DNA from 4 places in the Pantoea sp. UBA4549 genome. Region 4 is predicted to be linked to each of the others. Evidence: predicted binding sites of a transcription regulator. Region 4 holds the regulator's gene; each other region holds the start of a gene.

Region 1 (5,824 bases), on a different contig from region 4:
CAACGGTCTCTGCTTTAATTTTGATGCGCGCAGCCCGATGTGTCCGTCAATGAAAATTACCCGCAATCGTATTCACTCGCCGAAAGGGCGTGCGGCTCTGACGCGTGAATGGCTGCGCCTGCTGTCGGAGCAGGGTGTTGATCCTGACCAGCTTGAGCAGGCGCTGCCGCGGCAGGGAGCCAGCCTGCGTATGCTGATCCAGCGTACGCGTAACAGCTGGCACGCTAACCGCGGAGAGTATGACTTCTCCCATGAGGTCAAAGAGGCGATGTCAGGCTGCCTGGCCTGCAAAGCCTGTTCGACACAGTGTCCGGTTAAGATTGATGTGCCCGATTTCCGTGCGCGCTTTTTGCAGCTTTACCATACGCGTTATCTGCGACCGGTCAGCGATCACCTGGTGGCCAGCGTAGAGCGCTATGCGCCGCTGATGGCAAAAGCGCCAAAAGTGTTTAATTTCTTTCTGCAGCAGCCGTGGATGCGCGAATTCAGCAAAACCCATATCGGTATGGTGGATCTGCCTCAGCTCTCCGCACCTAACCTTAAACAGCGCCTGAGCGGGCATCCGGCCATGAGCCTGACGCTGGAGCAGCTGGAGGCGATGGACAGCGCAGCGCGACAGCAGTGCGTGCTGGTGGTGCAGGATCCGTTTACCAGCTACTACGAAGCTCAGCTGGTGACCGACTTTATTTCACTGATTGAAAAACTGGGTTACCGTCCGGTGCTGCTGCCTTTCTCACCCAACGGAAAAGCGCAGCATGTAAAAGGGTTTCTGCAGCGTTTCGCCCGTACAGCGGCGAAAACCGCTGAACTGCTTAACCGGATAGCAAAACTCGGGATCCCGATGGTTGGTGTCGACCCGGCGACCGTACTCTGCTATCGCGATGAGTATCAGCAGGTACTGAAAAGTAAGCGCGGTGATTTTAGCGTGCTGCTGGTGCACGAGTGGCTGCAGCAGGCGCTGGCTGGCGGGGTAAACCAGCCCGTCAGCGGTGAGCCCTGGTATCTGTTTGCGCACTGTACTGAAGTGACCGCGCTGCCCGCTACGCCGGATCAGTGGCAGAAGATATTTGCCCGCTTCGGTGCCCGGCTGGAAAACATTAATACCGGCTGCTGTGGCATGGCGGGAACGTATGGCCACGAGGCGCAGCATCTGGAAAACTCACTCGGTATTTATGCGCTCTCCTGGCATCCGCAGCTACAGCGGCTGCCGCGCCAGCGCTGTCTGGCCACCGGCTTTTCCTGTCGCAGTCAGGTTAAACGCGCAGAAGGCAACGGCATGCGGCATCCTTTACAGGCGCTGCTGGAATTGATGTAAACAAAATGTAGGAGCCGTCACAAAGCTGGATTAGAATATCCAGCCAGCGTGACGGACAAAATCACGCTGCAGGCGCGTTGCCTGGTCCCAGTCGCCACTCTGTGCCAGTTTATGACACAGGTGCGTCAGTGACTGGCGGGCGAACTGATACGCCTGCAGACGAAACAGCCGGTCGCGGTCATCGTTGCCCATCTCCTGAATCAGGCGATGGTGCAGCTTGCCTAAGGCGTGCAGATAGCTGCGATCGTCGCCGTTGATGTCGCAGATTTCTGCCATATCAAGGCAGGTATCATTGAACCGGCGCAGCTGCCCGAGTGAGCACTCCGGCCGGTTAAGTCTGGCTTCTGCCAGATAGAAATCTACGGTGATATCGCGTACGGCGAATTTATAGTCGCTGATTTTGTGTTGTAACCAGGCTGAAACGGTACGTGTCATAGCGCCGCCTAAACAGTTAATGATAATCATTATCATATTAAACTGCGTCAGGAATGCAATTCCCGCTAAAAAAAATATTGATGTCTGTAACCTGTTACTAAAATCGGCAATAACAATCTCTTTACATTCAGTAAAGGCGTAACCTGTACACAGGTTGACAGCTTTGGGGTCTCTTTTTATAAAATGTTACGATATCAATAAGTTGTGATATTTGTCCCGAATAAAAACTGTCTGTTACAGGCTTCAGTAAAGGGACTATGCTTAATTATTAAGCAGAAAAAACAGCACGAGATGATTATCCCTGCAAAACAAGAGGTTGAAGTGATAGGCGATATCACTACCATAGGGGGATAGCCTGAGAAGGTCCAGACTTGCGAGGTACAACGATGTCATCAGTAAACGCCGCGTCCTTTTCTCCTGACGATTTTGTCTGGAAAGGACTTACGCTGACCGAGTCGGCAGCGAAACAGATCCTGACTCTGGTTGAACAGGACCCGGCAGTAAAGGGCCTGAAACTGAGCGTGAAACAATCTGGCTGTGCCGGTTTTGGTTATGTCATGGATCTGGTAAAAGAGCCAGCCGATGACGATCTGCAGTTTGAGCAGTTTGGCGCAAAACTCTTTGTGCCGCTTCAGGCAATGCCGTTTGTCGACGGCACAGAGCTGGACTATGTCCGTGAAGGCCTGAACCAGATCTTTAAATTCAATAACCCTAAAGCTCAGCACGCCTGCGGGTGCGGTGAAAGCTTTGGCGTCGAGTAAGTGAAATATGTCACGACATAGCGAAGCATCTGATGATGTACAAACCTGGGAAGGCAAGCTCAACTATAAAGAGGGCTTCTTTACCCGGTTACAAACCGACGAACTGGCACACGGCATCAATGAAGATGTAGTGCGTGCGATATCGGCTAAACGTAACGAACCCGAGTGGATGCTTGAGTTCCGGCTTAAGGCTTTCCGTGCCTGGCTGGAAATGGAAGAGCCGCACTGGTTAAAAGCGCACTATGACAAGCTCGACTATCAGGATTACAGTTACTTTTCTGCGCCATCATGCGGCAACTGTGACGATAGCTGTGCGTCCGAGCCAGGTGCAACCCAGACATCCGGCAGCGTGGCGTCCAGTGACTATCTGACGCAGGAAGTGGAAGACGCGTTTAATCAGCTGGGTGTTCCGGTACGTGAAGGGAAAGAGGTCGCTGTTGATGCGATTTTCGATTCCGTGTCGGTCTCCACCACTTACCGTGACAAGCTGGCTAAACAGGGCATTATCTTCTGTTCGTTTGGCGAAGCAATCCATGACCATCCGGAACTGGTACAGAAGTATCTGGGCACCGTCGTGCCGCATAACGATAACTTCTTTGCTGCGCTTAACTCAGCGGTAGCCTCTGATGGCACCTTTGTTTATATCCCGAAAGGGGTACGCTGCCCGATGGAGCTGTCGACCTATTTCCGCATTAATGCGGCGAAAACAGGTCAGTTTGAGCGCACCATTCTGATTGCAGATGAAGACAGCTATGTCAGCTATATCGAGGGCTGCTCGGCGCCGGTGCGTGACACTTATCAGCTGCACGCAGCGGTCGTTGAAGTCATCATCCATAAAAATGCTGAAGTGAAATATTCCACGGTACAGAACTGGTTCCCTGGCGGTGAAGGTGAGGGCGGTATCCTTAACTTCGTTACCAAGCGTGCGCTGTGCGAAGGCGATCACAGTAAAATGTCCTGGACACAGTCTGAGACCGGATCTGCGATTACCTGGAAATATCCAAGCTGCATCCTGCGCGGTGATTACTCCGTGGGTGAGTTCTACTCGGTTGCCCTGACCAGCGGTCGCCAGCAGGCGGATACCGGCACCAAGATGATCCATATCGGTAAAAACACCAAGTCCACCATTATCTCCAAAGGGATATCGGCAGGTAAAAGCCAGAATACCTATCGCGGGCTGGTGAAGATTATGCCGACGGCAACCAATGCGCGTAACTTTACGCAATGTGACTCGATGCTGATTGGCCCTGACTGTGGTGCGCATACTTTCCCGTATGTGGAAACGCGTAACAATACCGCGCAGCTGGAGCATGAAGCCACCACGTCACGTATTGGCGAAGATCAGATGTTTTACTGCCTGCAGCGCGGCATCAGCGAAGAAGATGCGATCTCCATGATCGTTAATGGCTTCTGTAAAGATGTTTTCTCCGAGCTGCCACTGGAATTTGCCGTGGAAGCACAAAAACTGTTAGCGATCAGCCTTGAGCACAGTGTCGGCTGATGCCACACGCGTTGCCGGAAGCAATGTGAAGGAATAAGTATGTTAAGTATTAAAGATTTACAGGTTAGCGTTGAAGATAAAGAGATTTTGCGCGGTCTGAACCTTGAAGTTAAACCAGGTGAAGTCCATGCGATTATGGGCCCGAATGGCTCAGGCAAAAGTACGCTTTCAGCAACGCTGGCGGGTCGCGAAGATTACGAGATCACCGGGGGCTCAGTCACCTTTAAAGAGAAAGATCTGCTGGCGCTGGAACCCGAAGAGCGCGCAGGTGAAGGCATCTTTATGGCGTTCCAGTATCCGGTAGAGATCCCGGGTGTGAGCAACCAGTTTTTCCTGCAGACCTCTGTTAATGCGGTACGTAAATATCGCGAGCAGGAAGAGCTGGATCGCTTTGATTTCCAGGATTTTATCGAAGATAAAATTAAACTGCTGAAAATGCCGGAAGATCTGCTGACGCGTTCAGTCAACGTTGGCTTCTCTGGCGGTGAGAAGAAGCGCAACGATATTCTGCAGATGGCGGCGCTGGAGCCAGAACTCTGCATTCTGGATGAGACCGATTCGGGCCTGGATATCGATGCTCTGAAAATCGTTTCAGAAGGCGTCAACAGCCTGCGCGACGGCAAGCGCTCTTTCATCATCGTAACGCACTATCAGCGTATCCTGGATTACATCAAGCCGGATCACGTGCACGTTCTTTATCAGGGTAAAATCGTTAAGTCTGGCGACTTTTCACTGGTGAAACAGCTGGAGGAGCAAGGCTATGGCTGGCTTACCGACGAAGAGTGATAATGCCCTGCAGCAGTGGCACCATCTGTTTGAGTCACGCGGCGAGCAGCGCTCGCTGCAGGCGCAGCAGCACTGGCAGCAGCTGATGCGTGAAGGCTTGCCCACCCGCAAGCATGAAAACTGGAAATACACGTCGCTGGAGAGCCTGCTGGGACAGCACTTTGTGCTGCCTGCTGCGCAGAACGTCAGCCGTGAGCAGGCAGATGCGCTGGCGCTGCCGCTGGATGCAGTACGACTGGTGTTTGTTGACGGCCGCTTTCAGCCGGCGCTGAGCAGCACGGAAACCGATCTGTTTGAGATCCAGCATGTTCAGGCAGCTGAGCGTCGCGATCTGCCGGCACCGGTACAGCCGGAAATTTTCCTGCATCTGACAGAGAGCCTGGCAGAAGAGGTAACGACGGTTCGTCTGGCGCGTGGCAAAACGGCTACCCGTCCGCTCTATCTGCTGCACATCACTAGCGGTCAGGCGGATGCGCTGAACACCGTACACCATCGTCATCACGTTGAGCTGGAGCAGAGTGCAGTAGCGGAAATCGTTGAGCACTATGTCACACTTAATGATGCTGCACACTTTACCGGCGCACGTATTACGTTTGCCGTGGCGGATAACGCGCAGCTGAAACATACCAAGCTCGCCTTTGAAACCAGCAGCAGCTATCACTTTGCGCACAATGACATCGTGATGGGCCAGGATGCACGCGTCAGCAGCACCAGTTTCCTGCTGGGTGCCGGTCTGTCACGTCATAACACCAGCACGCAGCTGAATGGCGAAAACAGCGAGCTGGCAATGAACAGCCTGGTTCTGCCGGTGGGCAGCGAAATCGCAGATACCCGCAGTTATCTGGAGCACAACAAAGGCCATTGCCTGAGTCGTCAGCTGCATAAAACCATTTCGCGGGAAAAAGGCCGTGCTGTCTTCAATGGTCATATCAAAGTGGCACAGCATGCGCTGAAAACCGATGGTCAGATGACCAACAACAACCTGCTGCTGGGCCGGCTGGCTGAAGTCGATACCAAGCCACAGCT
Region 2 (5,824 bases), on a different contig from region 4:
GCTGCCACAGCGTGGCAACGGTAATGCCCAGCTGGGCGCCGGAGGAGATGCCCAGCGTGGCAGGCTCTGCCAGCGGATTACGCAGCACCTGCTGAAACAGCAGGCCCGCCAGCCCCAGTCCGGCACCGAGCAGCAGCGCCAGTGCCAGACGCGGCAGCAGACTGTAGTGAAATACCATCTGATGAATTGCATCGGTATCGGGCGTGAAAAGCGCCTGCGACCACTGCGACAGCGGCAGCGTGTGCTGCAGGTTGATACCCGTCAGCAGCAGTGCGACAGCAAACAGCGTGCTCAGCAGCGCCGCGGGAAACAGAGAGATACGCATTAGCGGGACTCCAGCGCGCTTTCCAGCACGCGTACAAAACGCAGGGCGGCCAGCGTGGTGCCGTAATACCATACGGCCGGTACGCGCCGGAAGCGGCCTGCGCGTACAAACGGCAGCGCCTGCCACAGCGCAGTGCGGGTCACCTGCTGCATATCGCGTTGATTATCGTGGTCAAAGCAGAGCACTTCAACGTTGCCCACCTCTGCCAGCCGCTCCAGGCCAATCACCGCGCTGCCCCAGTAGCTGGTTTCTCCCTGCCAGGCGCTGGTAAGGCCGAGCCGCTGCATCACATCAAGAAACAGGCTGTTTTGTCCGAAGACAATGGCGTGCCGGCTGTCGAGCAGCGACATCAGCAGGATCGGGCGTCCGGCCCATCGCTGCAGGCGCGTCCTTGCTGCCGCCAGCTGCTGTTCTGTCTCCTGCAGATGCTGCTCCGCCTGCGCTTCGCGGCCAATGCGCGCACCCAGCTGCCGCAGCGAGCGTTGTGCGGCGCTGAACGGTTTACCGTCACCGCTGTGAAGCGAAAAACCCAGCGTCGGGGCGATGTGCTGCAGCGTTTCTGCTGTCGGACCAAAGCCGCTATAGTACAGAATCAGCGAGGGCTCCAGCTGCGTCATCAGCTCCAGATTAGGTTCACCACGCAGCCCGATATCAATCGTGCTGGCGGGCAGCGGCGGCTCGCCAACCCAGATGTTGTAGTTATGCACGTCAGCCACGCCGAGCGGCGCCACACCCAGCGCCATCAGCAGTTCAGCAGAGAGCCACTCCAGCGCCAGAATGCGTGAACGATCCGGCACGGCAGCACGCAGCGGCGCGCACTGCATTAACGGTGAGAGCGCCAGCGCCGTCAGCAGACGACGACGGGTCAGTGAGATCATCCCTGCTCCTCAGCAAACAAAACTGACGGGTGCGCCGCCCTGCGGGTGCGGCAGTATGCCCATCGGAATGCCATAGATAGTGCCCAGCACGTCAGCCTGCATGATTGCCTCCGGCTCGCCTTCGGCGATAACCTCGCCCTGACGCAGCGCTACCAGCCGGTCGCAGTAGCGCGCCGCCATGTTGATATCGTGCAGGACGGCAATCACGGTGAGTCCGCGTTCGCGGCTCAGCCGCTGGATCAGTGCCAGCACCTCAACCTGATGCGCAATGTCCAGCGCCGACGTCGGCTCATCCAGCAGCAGACAGCGGCTGTTCTGCGCCACCAGCATCGCCAGCCAGGCGCGCTGACGCTCGCCGCCGGAAAGGCTATCCACCAGGCGGCCAGCAAAGGGTTTCAGCCCCACCAGCGCAATCGCCTCTTCCACCCGGTTGCGATCTTCTGCACCGTAACGTCCCAGCGCACCGTGCCACGGGTAGCGCCCCATTGCGGTGAGTTCACGCACCGTCATGCCTTCGGCTGCGGGCAGCTGCTGGGGCAGATAAGCAACCTGACGCGCAAACGCTTTGCTGTTCCAGTGCGCCACCGGTTCATCGTTCAGCAGCACCTGCCCTGCCGTCGCGGCATGATGGCGCCCCAGCATTTTCAGCAGCGTTGATTTTCCCGAGCCGTTGTGGCCAATCAGTGCGGTGACTTTCCCCGGCGTAAACGTCAGCGACAGCGGATGCAGCAGCGTACGCCCCGGCACGTGAAAGCTGGCATTCTCCAGCGCAAAAGTGGTTTCGGCGTAGTCCGGATGCAGCATGGTACTCCCTGGCTAACGGGCGCAGCGCGCCCGGATATCAGTTTCAGAAACGGAAGGTGGCGGTGCCGACGATACGGCGCTCAGCGCCCCAGTAGCAGGCGTAGTCGCGGTAGCAGCTGGCCACGTAGTCACGATTAAACAGGTTGTTGACGTTGACGCCCACAGTCGAACCCGGCAGGCCGAAGCGACCCAGATCGTACTTCAGCGCGGCGTCTACCGTGGTGTAAGCGGCGACATCGAAGTTCTGGTTCGCGTTGCTACCGCTGGCATACAACCCTTTGCTTTCACCGACGTAACGCACACCGGCACCGATAGTTACGCCCGATAGCGCCGTGTCATGGAAGGTGTAGTCGCCCCACAGCGATGCCATGTGCTTCGGCACTTGCACCGGCGTGCGGCCTTTCAGCAAGTTATCTTCGGTGTATTCCGCATCGGTGTAAGAGTAAGCCGCCGTCAGGTTGATGCTGGCGTTCACCGCGGCTTTCGCTTCCAGCTCCACGCCGCGTGAGCGAATTTCGCCGCTCTGCACGCTAAATTGCGGATTGTTGGGATCGGCCGTCAGGTTTTTGGTTTTGGTAAGCTGATACACAGCGGCCGTCATAACAATCGGACGATCTTTCGGCACGTATTTTACGCCTGCCTCATACTGCTTAGCGCGTGAAGGATCGAATGCCTGACCGTCCCCTGTCGCACCGGCATTCGGAATAAACGCTTCGCTGTAGCTGAAGTAAGGTGCGATACCGTTATCGAATACGTAGTTAAGCCCACCACGCCAGGTAAATGCCTGATCATTCTGGCGGTCTACGGAATTTTCCACCCGGTCGGTAACGGAGTTCATCGCGTAATCGTAGCGGCCACCGAGCGTTAACACCCAGCGGTTCCATTCCATTTGATCCTGCGCATACAGGCCGGTCTGGCGCTGCTGATTTAAATGCTGATAAGGATTGGTATAAGGCGTATAGCTGTCATCACCATATTGCGGATTGAATGGGCTAAGGCCACTGGCGACACCAAACTGACCATCAATATCGTTACGGGTGCGCTGGAAATCAACGCCCAGCAGTAAGGTATGAGCTAAATCACCGGTAGCAAAGTTAGCCTGAGCCTGCGTATCAACCGCGAACTGGTTGAGTTTCTCTTTCGAGAATGCCGCATTACGGGTAATACGTTGATTATCAGGGTTATAACCAAAGCCATAAATGCTGCGGTAATCCGTACGCAGTTCGGCATAGCGCAGGTTCTGCCGTACCGTCCAGGTATCGCTGAAGCTATGCTCAACGCTGTACCCGACCATTTTGGTGTTGCGCGAAATCTTGTTGCTGTCTTCGCCTTCATCAAAATCGGTCGGCAGCTTGTAACTGCTGCCGTCCGGGCGGGTGATGCCCACCACCGTGCCTTCGCGCGGCAGCCAGCCGTAATAGCCGGTTTCCGGTTCATTCTGGAAGTAAGTCAGCAGGTCAAAACGCGTATTTTCGTCCGGACGCCAGCTGAACGAAGGCGCAATGGTGTAGCGCTTCTCTTTATTACGTGCCTGCTGCGCATCCGCGCTGCGTGCGAGACCGGTCAGACGATAGCTGTAGACGCCTGCGTCATCGAGCGCACCGCCAAAATCGAAGCCGGTTGAGAACAGATTGTCATTGCCCATCTGAAACTGCACTTCACGCAGCGTCTCCTGCGTAGGACGCTTGCTGACCAGCGCCACCACGCCGCCCGGATTACTTTTTCCATAGAGCACCGATACCGGGCCGCGCAGCAGCTCCGCACGCTCCAGGAAGTAGGGATCGAGGGCGAATTCTGAGTAGTTGTCGCCCTGCAGTTTCAGGCCATCCAGATACTGATTGGTATTGGTTTCGCTGAAGCCGCGAATCGAGAGTGCGTCAATCACGTCAGAACTGCCGCGGTTACCGGTCAGTACGCCAGGGGTATAGTTGAATGCCCCTTTAACGCTGGTGACGGCATGCATCGCCATCTCTTCCTGCGTCACAACCGAAACCGACTGCGGGTTTTTCTCAATCGGCGTATCGGTTTTGGTGCCGGTGGCGCTCTGCTTCGCCGCAATGGTCGGGGCCGGGCCCCAGGCGCTCTCCTGCGCCACCGCGCCGGTATCGCCAGCGGTGACAACAACAGTCTCTTCTGCCAGCGCCTGCGCGCTCAGCGTACCCAGTGTTAACGCAATGAATAAAGCCAGCGGGCGACGAGGCGTCAGCACCGGCCGGAAAAAAGTAGTTCGCGCACTCATGAAGGAGTCTCTCAACAGATGAACAATGCGGGCGAATGAAAACGATAATGATTATCAGACGCAAAGATTCTAGGCGAAGCTGCGCGCGATCTGCAAGATGTAATCTGCGCTAACGGCCCGATCGCTGCCCGATTGCAGCAATTTTTGATCGCGGATAAAAATCAGAGACAAAAAAAGGGCGCCGGAGCGCCCTGTATGAAGGGATGACTTATTTACTGCCGAACATATCTTTGATCCAGCCCGCCACGCCGTCAGAATCCTTCTGTTCATTCTGCTGCTGAGGCTGCTGTTGCTGTTGCTGTTGCTGCTCAGGCTGCTGTTGCTGCTGCTGCTGGAACACCTGCTGCTGCTCCATCTGCTGCTGGCAGAGCGCGGCCGGATCCAGCGTCCAGACAGGCAGTGAACGCCAGGTGCTGCTGCCGGATCCGCATACAAAATTACCTGCCGAATCAACGTTCATCTGCGTGATATCTTCCGGCGGCGTCAGCACCAGCGGCATCGGTGCCTGATTATCGAGATAGCGACGGTAGATCTGCATTGCGCCGCTGGAGCCATAAAGTTTCGACGTCTGGTTGTTATCACGTCCGACCCAGGTAATCGCCACTTCTTTGCCATCAACACCGGCAAACCAGCTGTCGATCAGATCGTTGGTGGTGCCGGTTTTGCCCGCCAGATGTGCTTTAGGATAGCGCGCGCCCAGCGCATGCGCGGTACCGCGTTCCGCCACCTGCTGCATGGTATAAAGTGTCAGATAGGCCGCCTGAGCAGGCTCCACGCGCTGTGCCTGCGGGAAGCTCTGGAACAGCACCGAGCCATCTTCGGCAATCACCGAACGCACCGCTGACAGATCAGCGCGGTTGCCGCCGCTGGCGATTGACTGGAACGCCTGCGCCACTTCCACCGGCGTCAGGTTCAGCGCCCCCAGCAGCATCGCCGGCACCGGGTGCAGCTGATCTTTCGATACCCCCAGTTTATTCCAGGTATCCACTACCGCATCCAGTCCCAGCGTCATACCGAGATTAACGGTGGGTACGTTCATGGAGTTAGTCAGCGCATCCACCAGCATCACTTTGCCGCTGAAACGACGATCGTCGTTCATCGGCTTCCAGACGCTGCCGTTAGGCTGCTTCAGCGCAATCGGTTCATCCGCGATCCAGCTGTTCAGCCGGTAGCTGTTAGGCTGACTCAGTGCGGTAAGATAGGTAGCCGGTTTGGCCAGCGAGCCAATAGAGCGGCGCGCCTGCAGCGCACGGTTATAGCCGGCAAACTGCGGATCGGAACCGCCCACCATGGCACGCACTTCACCGCTGAAACGGTCTACCACTACCATGGCGGTTTCCAGATCTTTCAGCCCGCGCTGTTTTTTCAGCGTCGGAATGCCCTCTTCTACCGCCTTTTCCGCCGCGTCCTGTGAAACCGGATCGAGCGTAGTGAAAATTTTCACGCCCGAGAGATCTTTTACCTTATCGCCCAGCTTCGCCTGCAGTTCATTACGCACCATCTGCATAAAGGCGGGTTGCGGGGTGATCACGCCACCTTTCGGCTGGACGCCCAGCGGACGCGCCGAGAGCATGTCAT
Region 3 (5,824 bases), on a different contig from region 4:
CGGCTGTTTGGCACCACGCCGGGTGAAGAGGTTAACCGTGCGCGTCAAACAGTGCGGGCGCTGCCGTTTGACGCGGCGTCTTAATCAGGAGGGTTTCTGGCGGCGTTTTTTCCAGATCACCACAATGCTGCCGGCCAGCCCGGTAAACAGCAGCACCAGCGGCAGGATCATCAGAATAGCCATCACCTGATCTTCATGCCGTTTGATAAACGGCACCTGGCTGATGCCGTAGCCCATGGTGACCACAATACCGACCCACAATACGCCGCTCAGCCAGTTAAACAGCTGAAAGCGGCTGTTGCGCAGCCCGGAGATGCCCGCCATGGTAGGCAGCAGGGTACGGACAAACGCCAGGAAACGGCCCACCAGCAGCGCCATCAGTCCGTGGCGGTTAAACAGATGCCAGGCGCGCTGATGGTATTGTGCGGGCAGATGCATCAGCCAGCTTTTCACCAGCTTTGTATTGCCCAGCCAGCGCCCCTGCAGATAGCTCAGCCAGCAGCCGAGGCTGGCGGCGGTGGTCAGGATCACCATGGTCGGCACAAAGTCCATGACGCCTTTGGCAATCATTGCGCCCGCCAGCAGCAGCAGACTGTCACCCGGCAGAAACGACGCCGGTAATAAACCATTTTCCAGAAACAGCGTCAGAAACATCACGCCGTAGACAATCCATACGACATCCGGATTGGCCAGCGCAGCAAAATCCTGATGCCAGAGCGCCTGGACAATCTCATGTAAAACACCCATCTGCTATCCCGTCGAGTTACAAGGCTTTTATAATAGCCCCCCGCAGCCGCCTGCGCGTTGATCTGACACGGGCGGCTGCCGAGGGTTGAAGGTTGGTTTAACTTGTTAAGCGGTCAAAACCCGCCTGCAGATCGGCCAGCAGGTCGCTGACGTGCTCCAGACCGATATGCAGACGTATCAGGGTGCCATCAAAGTCGATACCGCCTGCCGGACGAATCGCCGCCAGCTCTTCTGGCTGGCTGGCCAGAATCAGGGATTCATAACCGCCCCATGAATAGGCCATGCTGAAATGATGGAAGCGATCGAGATAATTTGCCAGCTGCTGCGCATTCAGACGCTCATGCAGCACAAATGAAAACAGGCCGCTGCTGCCGCTGAAGTCGCGCTGCCAGAAACGGTGTCCCGGACTCTGCGCCAGCGCCGGATGGTTGACCCGCGCCACTTCAGGCCGGCCACTCAGCCACTCAGCCACCTGCAGCGCACTCTCTTCATGCTGGCGCAGGCGGGTACCCAGAGTACGCAGGCCGCGGCTCGCCATATAGGCGGTATCCGCATCGACCATCTGCCCCATCAGGTAGGAGTTCTCACGCAGCTGCGGCCAGCAGCGGGCGTTTGCCACCGCGGTGCCGATCATGGCATCACTGTGGCCAATGATATACTTCGTGCCAGCCTGAATAGAGATATCCACTCCGAACGCCAGCGCGTTAAACAGCACGCCCGCCGCCCAGGTGTTATCCAGCATGATAATTGCTTCGGGCGCTTTGGCGCGCACGGCCGCCACAATGGCCGGGATATCCTGCACTTCCATCGTTACAGACGCCGGCGATTCCAGAAACACCACGCGGGTATTGGGCTGCACCAGTTCACCGATCTCACTGCCGATGCAGTGATCAAACCAAGTGGTGGTGACCTGCATTTTGGTGAGGATTTTGGTACAGAAATCCTGCGTGGGTTCGTAAACCGCTCCGCTCATCAGTACGTGATCGCCCGTTTCAACAAACGCCAGAATGGCGTTGGCAACGGCGGCTGCGCCGCAGGGATAGAGTGCACAGCCCGCGCCCCCTTCCAGTTCGGTCATGGCATCCTGCAGCGAAAAGTGCGTGAGCGTGCCGCGACGGCCATAAAAGAGTTCGCCTTCGGCACGCCCGGCGGTGGCGCGTTGTTTATCCGCGACGGTGTCAAAAACCAGGGATGAGGCGCGCTGTATAACGCTGTTCACCGCGCCCTGCGTATAACGTTTATTACGTCCTGCGCTCACCAGCGCGGTATCCAGTTTTTTCGTAGCCATCACTGCCTGTCCTGACCCATCTTACAAAGCGTTCACGTTACCACGAATCAGGGGCAGGGGTTGAGCCTGTTTACCGATTATCAGAGTCGCGCCAGCCCGGCGGCCGCGGCACAAGAACAGCAGGAGGACGCTTTGTAAATAGTAATGAGAACGACTATCACTTAGATCCTTTTTTTTGCTATGATCGTCTCTTCAGTCGTGAACTCTACAACAGAATCTGGAGATGCAGCGTGGTAGCCAGTGATTTAATGCAGACAGACCTCTCCGTCTGGGGGATGTACCAGCATGCCGACATCGTGGTGAAAATTGTCATGATTGGCCTGTTACTGGCATCCGTCGTAACCTGGGCTATCTTTTTTGGCAAATATGCTGAACTGAGCGCCGCGAAACGTCGTCTGAAAAAAGAGCATCAGGCGCTGGGCGAAGCACGCTCACTGGCTGACGCTTACCGTACAGCAGAGGCCTTTAAAGCCAGCAGCCACAGCGCCCTGCTGCTGGCCGATGCGCGCGAGGAGCTGGCGCTGTCGGCCGGTACGGAAGATCTGGCGGGTATTAAAGAGCGCACCAGCTTTCGCCTTGAGCGTCGCGTGGGGGCCTTCAGCCGTCATGCCGGGCGCGGCAACGGTTTTCTGGCAACCATTGGTTCTGTGGCGCCTTTTATCGGCCTGTTCGGCACCGTCTGGGGCATCATGAACAGCTTTATCGGCATCGCTAAAACGCAGACCACCAACCTTGCCGTGGTCGCACCCGGTATCGCCGAAGCGCTGCTGGCGACTGCGGTTGGCCTGGTTGCCGCTATTCCTGCCGTGGTCATCTACAACGTCTTTGCGCGCATGATTGCCAATTACAAAGCGTCGCTGGGGGATGTCGCGGCCCAGGTGCTGCTGCTGCAGAGTCGCGATCTGGATCTCGGTACGGCGCACGTCGCAGCGGAAACCAGCCGTCCGGCCGCGGCGCATAAGCTGCGCGCAGGGTAACGATTATGGCGATGCGTTTAAACGACGATGCCGCTGGCGACAGCGAAATGCATGAGATCAACGTTACGCCGTTTATCGACGTTATGCTGGTGCTGCTGATTATCTTTATGGTGGCGGCACCGCTGGCAACGGTGGATGTGCGCGTTAATCTGCCAGCGTCCACCAGCGCACCACAGCCCCGCCCGGATAAGCCGGTTTACCTTTCAATTAAAGCGGATAAGCAGATCTATATCGGCAATGATGCGGTGACCAAAGAGACGCTGGTGAAGGCGCTGACTACGCAGACTGCGGGAGATAAGCAGACGACTATTTTCTTCCAGGCCGATAAGTCAGTGGATTATGAAACACTGATGGCGGTTATGGACCAGCTGCGTGAGGCAGGCTATCTGAAGATTGGCCTGATGGGAATGGAAGCCGCCAGCAAATAGCCACGCTGTTCCTGCAGAAGAAAGCCGCTGATAACAGCGGCTTTTTTTGTATGTACTTCTCCACAGGGCGGCTGTCAGAACAGCGCCGTATTGTTAATTTCCTGTTACCTTTTGTCAGTCTTTGTAAAGCGCAAGGGTGATTAAGATCACATTTATTCCTGGCTGAGCAGGCTACAACGGGTAAAAAACCAGGAAGGACAGTATGAGCAGCCAGTCATCTTTACAAAAACCTGCGCGCAGCGGGGCGAAAACCATCTTTAGCGTTACCAGCGGTAACTTCCTTGAGATGTATGATTTTATGGTCTTTGGCTACTACGCCACCGCCATCGCTAAAACCTTTTTCCCTGGCGACGATCCCTTTGCCTCGCTGATGCTGACGCTGATGACTTTTGGCGCCGGCTTTCTTATGCGCCCGCTGGGCGCGATCGTGCTGGGTGCTTATATCGATCATCACGGCCGGCGGAAAGGCCTGCTGCTGACGCTGGGGCTGATGGCGATCGGCACGCTGACCATTGCGCTGGTACCGGGTTACGCCACGCTTGGCGCAGCGGCACCGATTTTGATCCTGATCGGACGTCTGCTGCAGGGCTTTTCCGCAGGCGTAGAACTCGGCGGCGTCTCGGTTTACCTCGCAGAAGCGGCGCCCGAAGGGCGTAAGGGGTTCTGGGTCAGCTGGCAGTCAGGAAGTCAGCAGGTCGCGGTGATTTTCGCCGCGCTGCTGGGACTCGCTCTGAACCACCTGCTGGCGAAAGAAGCCGTCACTGAATGGGGCTGGCGTATTCCGTTTGTGGTGGGCTGTATGATTGTGCCGTTTCTGTTCTGGATCCGCCGCATGCTGGAAGAGACCGAAGCGTTCAGCCAGCGCAAAACGCATCCCACTATGCGTCAGATTGTGCGGTCTGTCGGACAGAACTGGGCGCTGGTGCTGGCGGGCATGCTGATGGTGGTCACCACCACCGTTATGTTCTATATGATCACCGCTTTCACGCCGACCTTTGGCAAAACAGTGCTGATGATGAGCGATAAACAGAGCTTCCTGGTCACGCTGTTTGTCGGTCTATCCAATCTGTTCTGGCTGCCGGTGATGGGATCGGTTTCCGATCGGGTCGGCCGGCGGCCGCTGCTGATTATCTTTACCGTGCTGATGATCCTGACGGCCTGGCCGGTGCTGCACTGGCTGACCGGTTCCGCAAGCTTTGCACATCTGGTCGAAGCGGAGCTGTGGCTCTCTTTTCTCTATGCCAGCTACAACGGCGCTATGGTGGTTTACCTGGCGGAGATTATGCCGGCAGAGGTGCGCGCGTCTGGCTTTTCACTGGCCTACAGCCTCGCTACTGCGCTGTTTGGCGGCTTTACGCCAGCCATCTCCAGCTACCTTATTCATGCCACCGGCGATAAAGCGATGCCCGGCGTCTGGCTCTCTTTTGCTGCCGTCTGCGGGCTGGCAGGCACGCTGCTGATTGGCCGGATGGTCAGACAGTACCAGCAGCGCCACGCGGTAACACCCGCCAGCGCCTCACTCTGACGCTTTTCCGGCCGCATCCTGCGGCCGGCTCTTTTCCCCGCTAAAACGCCACGTCCACGATCACATTATCCGTGTAGTTTCCGGCCGCCGGCGTCGCCTGCGTCGTCAGTATCCGGGCCGTATAGGTAAAGTTGCGCGTTACCGTATCGGGATTAAGCGAGGTTGAGGTGCTGCTGCTCCAGCGATCGCTGCCGGATGGCCCCCAGCGGGAGGTCGTGGTTGTCCCTTTATAAATGTCATAGGCCAGCCGGCTGGCACCGTTTGCCATCTGCCGCGCGCTGCCGCTGAAATTATTGCCGTTGCTCAGGCCGACGCTATAGGTGCTCTCTTTAGAGCAGACCACGCTGATGGTCTGCTGAACAGCAGAGAAGCTGCCCGCCAGCGGCGCGCTGCCAAAGTTGAGGTTGGGCGCAGTAATGGTGGTGCAGTCGTTAGTGGCCACCAGGGTCAGAGTCAGCGGCAGGGCGGTGCCGCTGCTGCTCTGTACGGTTCCGACACAGGCTCCCGCCACGTTTAGCCCGGTACAAATGCTGTAGCTGACCGTCAGCGTCAGGGTGGTGGTGTACGTGCCTGCCGCGATAACCTGTCCCGGAACGGTGCGAAAATAGAGCGGAATAGTAAAGTTAAGGCTGTTGCCCAGCGTCAGCAGCGCCGAGGCGTTCCAGCGGTAGCTGTTGCCCTGACGCAGTTCGGTGGCGCAGGCGCTGTCGATACAGAGCTGGATCGGGACATTGTCGCTGCCGCCGGCGCTCGCTTTCAGCGTGGCGCGGGTGCCGTTCAGATAGCTGGCAGTGGTAAACGCATAGGTAATGTAGTCGTTGCCCAGCAGGTTAAGCGTGGCGGAGCCGCAGTTGACATT
Region 4 (5,824 bases):
ATGTCGCGGGTATTAATGACATTCCAAAATTCCTCGGCGGCGCGCAGTCTATCGCTAACGGCAGCGGCATTCCGGGTATTACGGGTCGCTATCAGGCGGGCTTCTTCCCCATTATGATGTTTGGCCTGCCGGGTGCAGCACTGGCTATCTACCACTGTTCTCGTCCGGAAAACAGGGCAAAAGTGGGCGGTATTATGCTGGCGGCTGCTTTTGCAGCCTTCTTTACCGGCATCACCGAGCCGCTGGAATTCTCCTTTATGTTCGTGGCTCCGGTCCTCTATGTGATCCACGCGGTACTGACCGGAATTTCGGTGTTTATTGCGGCCAGCATGCAGTGGATTGCCGGCTTTGGCTTTAGCGCCGGCCTGGTAGATATGGTGCTCTCGTCGCGTAATCCACTGGCGGTGCACTGGTGGATGCTGATCCCGCAGGGCCTGGTCTTCTTCGTGATCTATTACGTGGTGTTCCGTTTTACTATCCGCAAATTCAATCTGCTGACGCCGGGCCGCGAACTGGCAGCGGATGATGAAACGGATGGTTATGATGTGAATGTTATGCAGGAAAATAGCGGGGAAACGGCGACTGAATCGCTGGCACGTCGCTATATCGCTGCCGTTGGCGGGTCTGAAAACCTGACCCATATTGACGCCTGTATCACGCGCCTGCGTCTAAACGTGAAAGATTCCGCGCAGGTCAGCGAAGGCGTGGCAAAACGTATCGGCGCGTCAGGCGTCATCCGTCTTAATAAGCAGAGCGTGCAGATTATTGTGGGTACGCAGGCGGAGAGTATCGCTACCGCGATGAAAACGGTATTGACCAAAGGCCCGGTAGCAGCCGCCAGCGCGGCGCCTGTGGCTAAACCGGTGGTGACTGCAGCTGCGCCAGCTTCTGCCGCTGCACATAAGGCGATTGCCACGCTGCTGGCACCGGTATCAGGTCACGTGGTTGCTCTGGATAATGTACCGGACGAAGCGTTCGCCAGCAAAGCGGTGGGCGATGGTCTGGCGATTCAGCCAACGGGGACGCGCGTGGTGGCACCGATTGCCGGTACCATAGTAAAAATCTTCAACACTAATCACGCCTTCTGCCTTGAAACAGAGAGCGGCGTTGAGATAGTGGTACATATGGGGCTGGACACCGTTGCGCTGGCAGGACGCGGTTTCACCCGGCTGGTGGAAGAGGGTAAACCCGTTAGCGCTGGCGAGGCGATCCTCGAGATGGATCTGGACTATCTGAATGCCCATGCGCGCTCGATGATCAGTCCGGTAGTGGTCAGCAACAGTGATGACTTCGCGGGTCTGACGCTGCTGGCAACAGGCACCGTTGTTGCCGGGGAAACGCCGCTGTATGAGGTGAAAAACTAACCCCTTAAGTCTGACTGATAAGGCAGGAAGCGATTCCTGCCTTTTTTGTTTTAAAAGCGCCAACAAACGGTTGTTTCCCTTCAGCGCTTTGTGGATCATACTCCGTTACTTCGAGGTAAAATCACCCGTTATTGTTTGAGGATTTTGAGATGAGTGAGGCTGAAGCCCGCCCAACGAACTTTATTCGTCAGATCATCGACGAAGATTTGGCGAGCGGTAAGCACAGTTCTGTGCATACCCGTTTCCCGCCAGAGCCCAATGGTTATTTGCATATTGGCCATGCAAAATCGATCTGCCTGAACTTTGGAATTGCACAGGATTATCAGGGCGAATGCAATCTGCGTTTCGATGATACCAATCCGGTTAAAGAGGATATGGAATTCGTCGAGTCGATCAAAAATGATGTGCAATGGCTGGGCTTTGAGTGGAGCGGCAACATTCGTTACTCATCCGACTATTTTGATCAGCTGTTTAGTTATGCTGTTGAGCTGATCAACAAAGGACTGGCGTACGTTGATGAACTGTCACCCGAGCAGATCCGCGAGTATCGCGGCACGCTGACGGCGCCGGGCAAAAATAGCCCGTATCGCGATCGCAGCGTTGAAGAGAACCTGGCGCTGTTCCGGAAAATGCGCGACGGTGGCTTTGAAGAGGGTAAGGCCTGTCTGCGTGCCAAAATCGATATGGCTTCCAGCTTTATCGTTATGCGCGATCCGGTACTGTACCGCATTAAGTTTGCCGAGCACCATCAGACCGGCAACAAGTGGTGCATCTACCCGATGTACGATTTCACGCACTGCATCTCCGATGCGCTGGAAGGGATCACGCATTCGCTCTGTACGCTGGAGTTTCAGGATAACCGCCGCCTGTATGACTGGGTACTGGATAACATTACCATTCCGGTGCATCCGCGGCAGTATGAGTTTTCGCGCCTGAATCTTGAGTATGCTGTGATGTCGAAGCGCAAGCTGACGCAGCTGGTGAGCGAGAAGCGGGTAGAAGGCTGGGACGATCCGCGTATGCTGACCGTTTCAGGTCTGCGCCGTCGTGGTTACAGCGCGGCATCAATCCGTGAGTTCTGCCGCCGAATCGGCATCACTAAACAGGACAATATCGTTGAGATGGCTTCGCTGGAGTCGTGCATTCGTGATGATCTCAACGAAAATGCGCCGCGTGCTATGGCCGTGCTCGATCCGCTCAAAGTCGTGATTGAAAACCTGCCAGCCGGACATGATGAGATCATCACCATGCCAAACCATCCGAACCGGCCGGAGATGGGGACGCGCGAGGTGCCTTTCAGCCGTGAAGTGTGGATTGACCGCGCGGATTTCCGTGAAGAAGCCAACAAACAGTACAAGCGTCTGGTCCTGGGTAAAGAAGTGCGCCTGCGCAACGCCTATGTGATCCGCGCTGAGCGCGTGGCAAAAGATGAGGCGGGCAACATCACCTGTATCTATGCGACCTGCGATGTGGATACGCTGAGCAAAGACCCGGCTGATGGCCGTAAAGTAAAAGGGGTGATCCACTGGGTTTCCGCGATTCATGCGCTGCCCGCTGAGTTCCGCCTCTACGATCGCCTGTTCAGCGTGCCTAACCCGGGCGCGGCAGAGGATTTTCTCGCGACGCTGAATCCGGATTCGCTGCAGATTAAGCAGGGCTTTGTGGAGCCAGGACTGCGTGAAGCGGCGGCAACCTCGCCGTATCAGTTCGAGCGCGAAGGCTATTTCTGTGCAGACAGCGTTTACTCGCAGCCATCAGCGCTGGTGTTCAACCGCACTGTAGGCCTGCGCGATACCTGGGCGAAGATCGGCAGCGAATAATAACCGCTTCCGGCATCATAAAATTATATAAGGGCGAGCTTTCGCCCTTTTTTATTATCCCCTTTTGCGTAGCGGCAACCATTTATTCTGCATTAAATAAAATCGCGCACATACCCGGGTTTACGACTTGTCTGACTTTAAAAAAATTAACGCATTTGACCGTGTTAAATCCTTTTTTTCAGGTAGGCTATGCGCACTCCGGACTTGGTCTGTGGCTAGTAAAAAGGGAAAAATAATGACAAGCCTCGCTCAGGAAGCCAAACACAGTGTTGTGGTTTTACATCAGCTCATTGAACGTATTTTTAATCATGCTGATGTCAGCACCGATACCATGGGGCTGCTGCTGTCGCACTTCCATCCTGATTTCCGGATGGTAACGCCACAGGGCAGACAACTGGATTTGAATGACGTTGAAGATCTGTTTCGCCGCCTGTGCGGACAGCGTGAAGGGATGCGCATCGCGACCAGCGAACATGCGATCATTTCTGAGCAGCAAAAAGAGGTCATCATTCAGTATCGCGAACTGCAGATAGTGAATGGCGAGAGCCACAGCCGTATTTCGCTGGCAGTGCTGGACTGCAGTACGGCAAATCCGCGCTGGCGCTACCTGCAGGAGACGCTGGTCGCCTGAATCGCAGCCACAAAAAAACCGGTGCCTGCACCGGTTTTTTTATCTTGCCGCATAGCTGACGTTATTTATCGTTATGCAGGGTTTCATCTTCACGGCAGTCACCCACTTCGCAGTGACCATACAGGTACAGGCTGTGGTTGGTGAGCTTGATACCGTGACGGGTCGCGATTTCGCGCTGGCGCGTTTCAATCGACTCATCGCTGAACTCAATTACTTTACCGCAGTCCAGGCAGATAAGATGATCGTGATGCTGCTGCTGCGTTAATTCAAAAACAGACTTGCCGCCTTCGAAGTTATGGCGGGTTACAATGCCCGCGTCATCAAACTGGTTCAGAACGCGATATACCGTGGCCAGACCAATCTCTTCGCCCATGTCGATCAGGCGTTTGTACAAATCTTCCGCGCTGACGTGATGGCACTGGGGTTCCTGAAGCACTTCCAGAATCTTTAGTCTGGGCAGCGTGACTTTCAGGCCAGCCTTTTTCAATGCGGAATTGTTGTCAGTCATGCGGATATTGTCCTGTTACTTTGCTAGTCATTTGCGGCTTAACAGCCTTGAATGTGTGGTTAACGCGCATTCTCATTTGCGTCTCATTATAGAACCGGGGCAGGCGAATAGAAACCAGGCAAATGCTAAAGAAATCACCAGAGGCGGGAATAATGCTCTTGCTGTCGCCGGCGGGATTATACAGTGCTGGGTTTCTCAGTTCACTCAGCCTCAGCCTGCTGACAGAGGAATAAGCCGTTAACCGTTGCGGGTATTCTACAGAATTGCAGAGAAAAGTTAAAAAAGCGTAGCTATTATTTTTATAGGCAATTCCGTTACCCGATGTTAACAGTACCTGAATCGGGTAACGGCAACACATTATGCCTCAATAATTTCTTTGAGCTGCAGCTCATCAAAAATCTGCTTCACCCAGCCTTCAACGCGTTCATTCGTCAGCTCTGGCTGGCGATCTTCATCAATCGCAAGTCCGAGGAAATGTTTGTCATCGGCCAGACCTTTAGACGCTTCAAAATGGTAACCTTCGACAGGCCAGTGACCCACGATGATCGCACCATTTGGCTCGATAATGTCGCGAATGGTACCCAGTGCATCACAGAAATACTCAGCATAATCTTCCTGATCGCCACAACCAAATAGCGCGACCAGTTTACCATTGAAGTCGATCTCTTCCAGCGTCGGGAAGAAGTCATCCCAGTCGCACTGCGCTTCACCATAATACCAGGTAGGAATGCCCAGCAGCAGGATATCAAACGCTTCCAGATCTTCTTTGGTGCTTTTAGCAATGTCATGCACTTCGGCGACATCTTTACCCAGTTGTTTCTGGATCATCTTTGCAATGTTTTCGGTGTTGCCGGTATCGCTGCCGAAGAAAATGCCTACGATTGCCATGGGTTAGGTAACCTCTTAAATCCTGAATGTGAGAGTAAGTCAACAGACTGTACAGATAAGCGAATGATAGCAGACCCTGAAAAAGCGCGGAACGCGCAAAGCGCAGAGTTTGTGTTCCTCTGTGCGGTCTGCATAAATTATATGAGTTTGAGCTGTGTCAGCAGCATCTGCTCAATCAGCTCGCTGCGGCTGATATTTTGCTGCTCAGCCAGCGTGTTGAGCGCGTCAACCGCTTCGCCGGACATTTTGAGCTCCACGCGCCGCAGCCCACGAACCTTATCGCGTTTAAGCTGATTGCGCTTATTAATGCGCAGCTGCTCATCGCGCGACAGCGGGCTGGTTTTCGGGCGACCCGGTCGTCGCTCGTCTGCAAAGAGATCAAGCGTGGTACGGTCTGTCTGTTCTTTTGCCATGATTTGCGAAACTGAGTGGGCGCGAACGGCGCCGCGCGATTAAACACATTATCGGCCCAGCCACCGTGTATAACCACCGTGGCAAAATTTTAGCGCGACATCATACTCCAGCGTCAGACGTGACGCCAATCTTAAACATAGTGCAGTAAGCTTTTGCTTTCAGAGCGTAAAAAAGCGTCGCACAGCACGTAATACGGCAT

Evidence for each region. Region 4 encodes Fur, which represses iron uptake genes when iron is present. Its sites were predicted from a motif close to ATAATAATGAGAACNACTATCAA; they were not measured.
Region 1: a site for Fur is predicted at 2,072-2,094, ahead of sufA (Fe-S cluster assembly scaffold SufA). Genes of this name have one in related genera too.
Region 2: a site for Fur is predicted at 4,282-4,304, ahead of fhuA (ferrichrome porin FhuA). Genes of this name have one in related genera too.
Region 3: a site for Fur is predicted at 2,174-2,196, ahead of exbB (tol-pal system-associated acyl-CoA thioesterase). Genes of this name have one in related genera too.

Annotation. Positions count from the first base shown of each region.
Region 1 covers NZ_DGLH01000009.1:581,521-587,344, reverse strand. Annotated here, with positions in the region: gene ydiJ (D-2-hydroxyglutarate dehydrogenase YdiJ) at 1-1,315, shown strand, start outside; gene B3041_RS09440 (hypothetical protein) at 1,346-1,750, opposite strand; gene sufA (Fe-S cluster assembly scaffold SufA) at 2,137-2,511, shown strand; gene sufB (Fe-S cluster assembly protein SufB) at 2,519-4,012, shown strand; gene sufC (Fe-S cluster assembly ATPase SufC) at 4,052-4,798, shown strand; gene sufD (Fe-S cluster assembly protein SufD) at 4,773-5,824, shown strand, end outside.
Region 2 covers NZ_DGLH01000013.1:213,206-219,029, reverse strand. Annotated here, with positions in the region: gene fhuB (Fe(3+)-hydroxamate ABC transporter permease FhuB) at 1-325, opposite strand, end outside; gene fhuD (Fe(3+)-hydroxamate ABC transporter substrate-binding protein FhuD) at 325-1,203, opposite strand; gene fhuC (Fe3+-hydroxamate ABC transporter ATP-binding protein FhuC) at 1,213-2,007, opposite strand; gene fhuA (ferrichrome porin FhuA) at 2,051-4,246, opposite strand; gene mrcB (bifunctional glycosyl transferase/transpeptidase) at 4,455-5,824, opposite strand, start outside.
Region 3 covers NZ_DGLH01000018.1:34,450-40,273, reverse strand. Annotated here, with positions in the region: gene B3041_RS15960 (AraC family transcriptional regulator) at 1-84, shown strand, start outside; gene B3041_RS15955 (DedA family protein) at 85-747, opposite strand; gene metC (cystathionine beta-lyase) at 845-2,035, opposite strand; gene exbB (tol-pal system-associated acyl-CoA thioesterase) at 2,284-3,012, shown strand; gene exbD (TonB system transport protein ExbD) at 3,018-3,440, shown strand; gene B3041_RS15935 (MFS transporter) at 3,643-4,965, shown strand; gene B3041_RS15930 (Csu type fimbrial protein) at 5,006-5,824, opposite strand, start outside.
Region 4 covers NZ_DGLH01000006.1:185,762-191,585, forward strand. Annotated here, with positions in the region: gene nagE (N-acetylglucosamine-specific PTS transporter subunit IIBC) at 1-1,364, shown strand, start outside; gene glnS (glutamine--tRNA ligase) at 1,514-3,184, shown strand; gene B3041_RS04260 (hypothetical protein) at 3,420-3,815, shown strand; gene fur (ferric iron uptake transcriptional regulator) at 3,877-4,323, opposite strand; gene fldA (flavodoxin FldA) at 4,681-5,211, opposite strand; gene ybfE (LexA regulated protein) at 5,349-5,624, opposite strand; gene ybfF (esterase) at 5,784-5,824, opposite strand, start outside.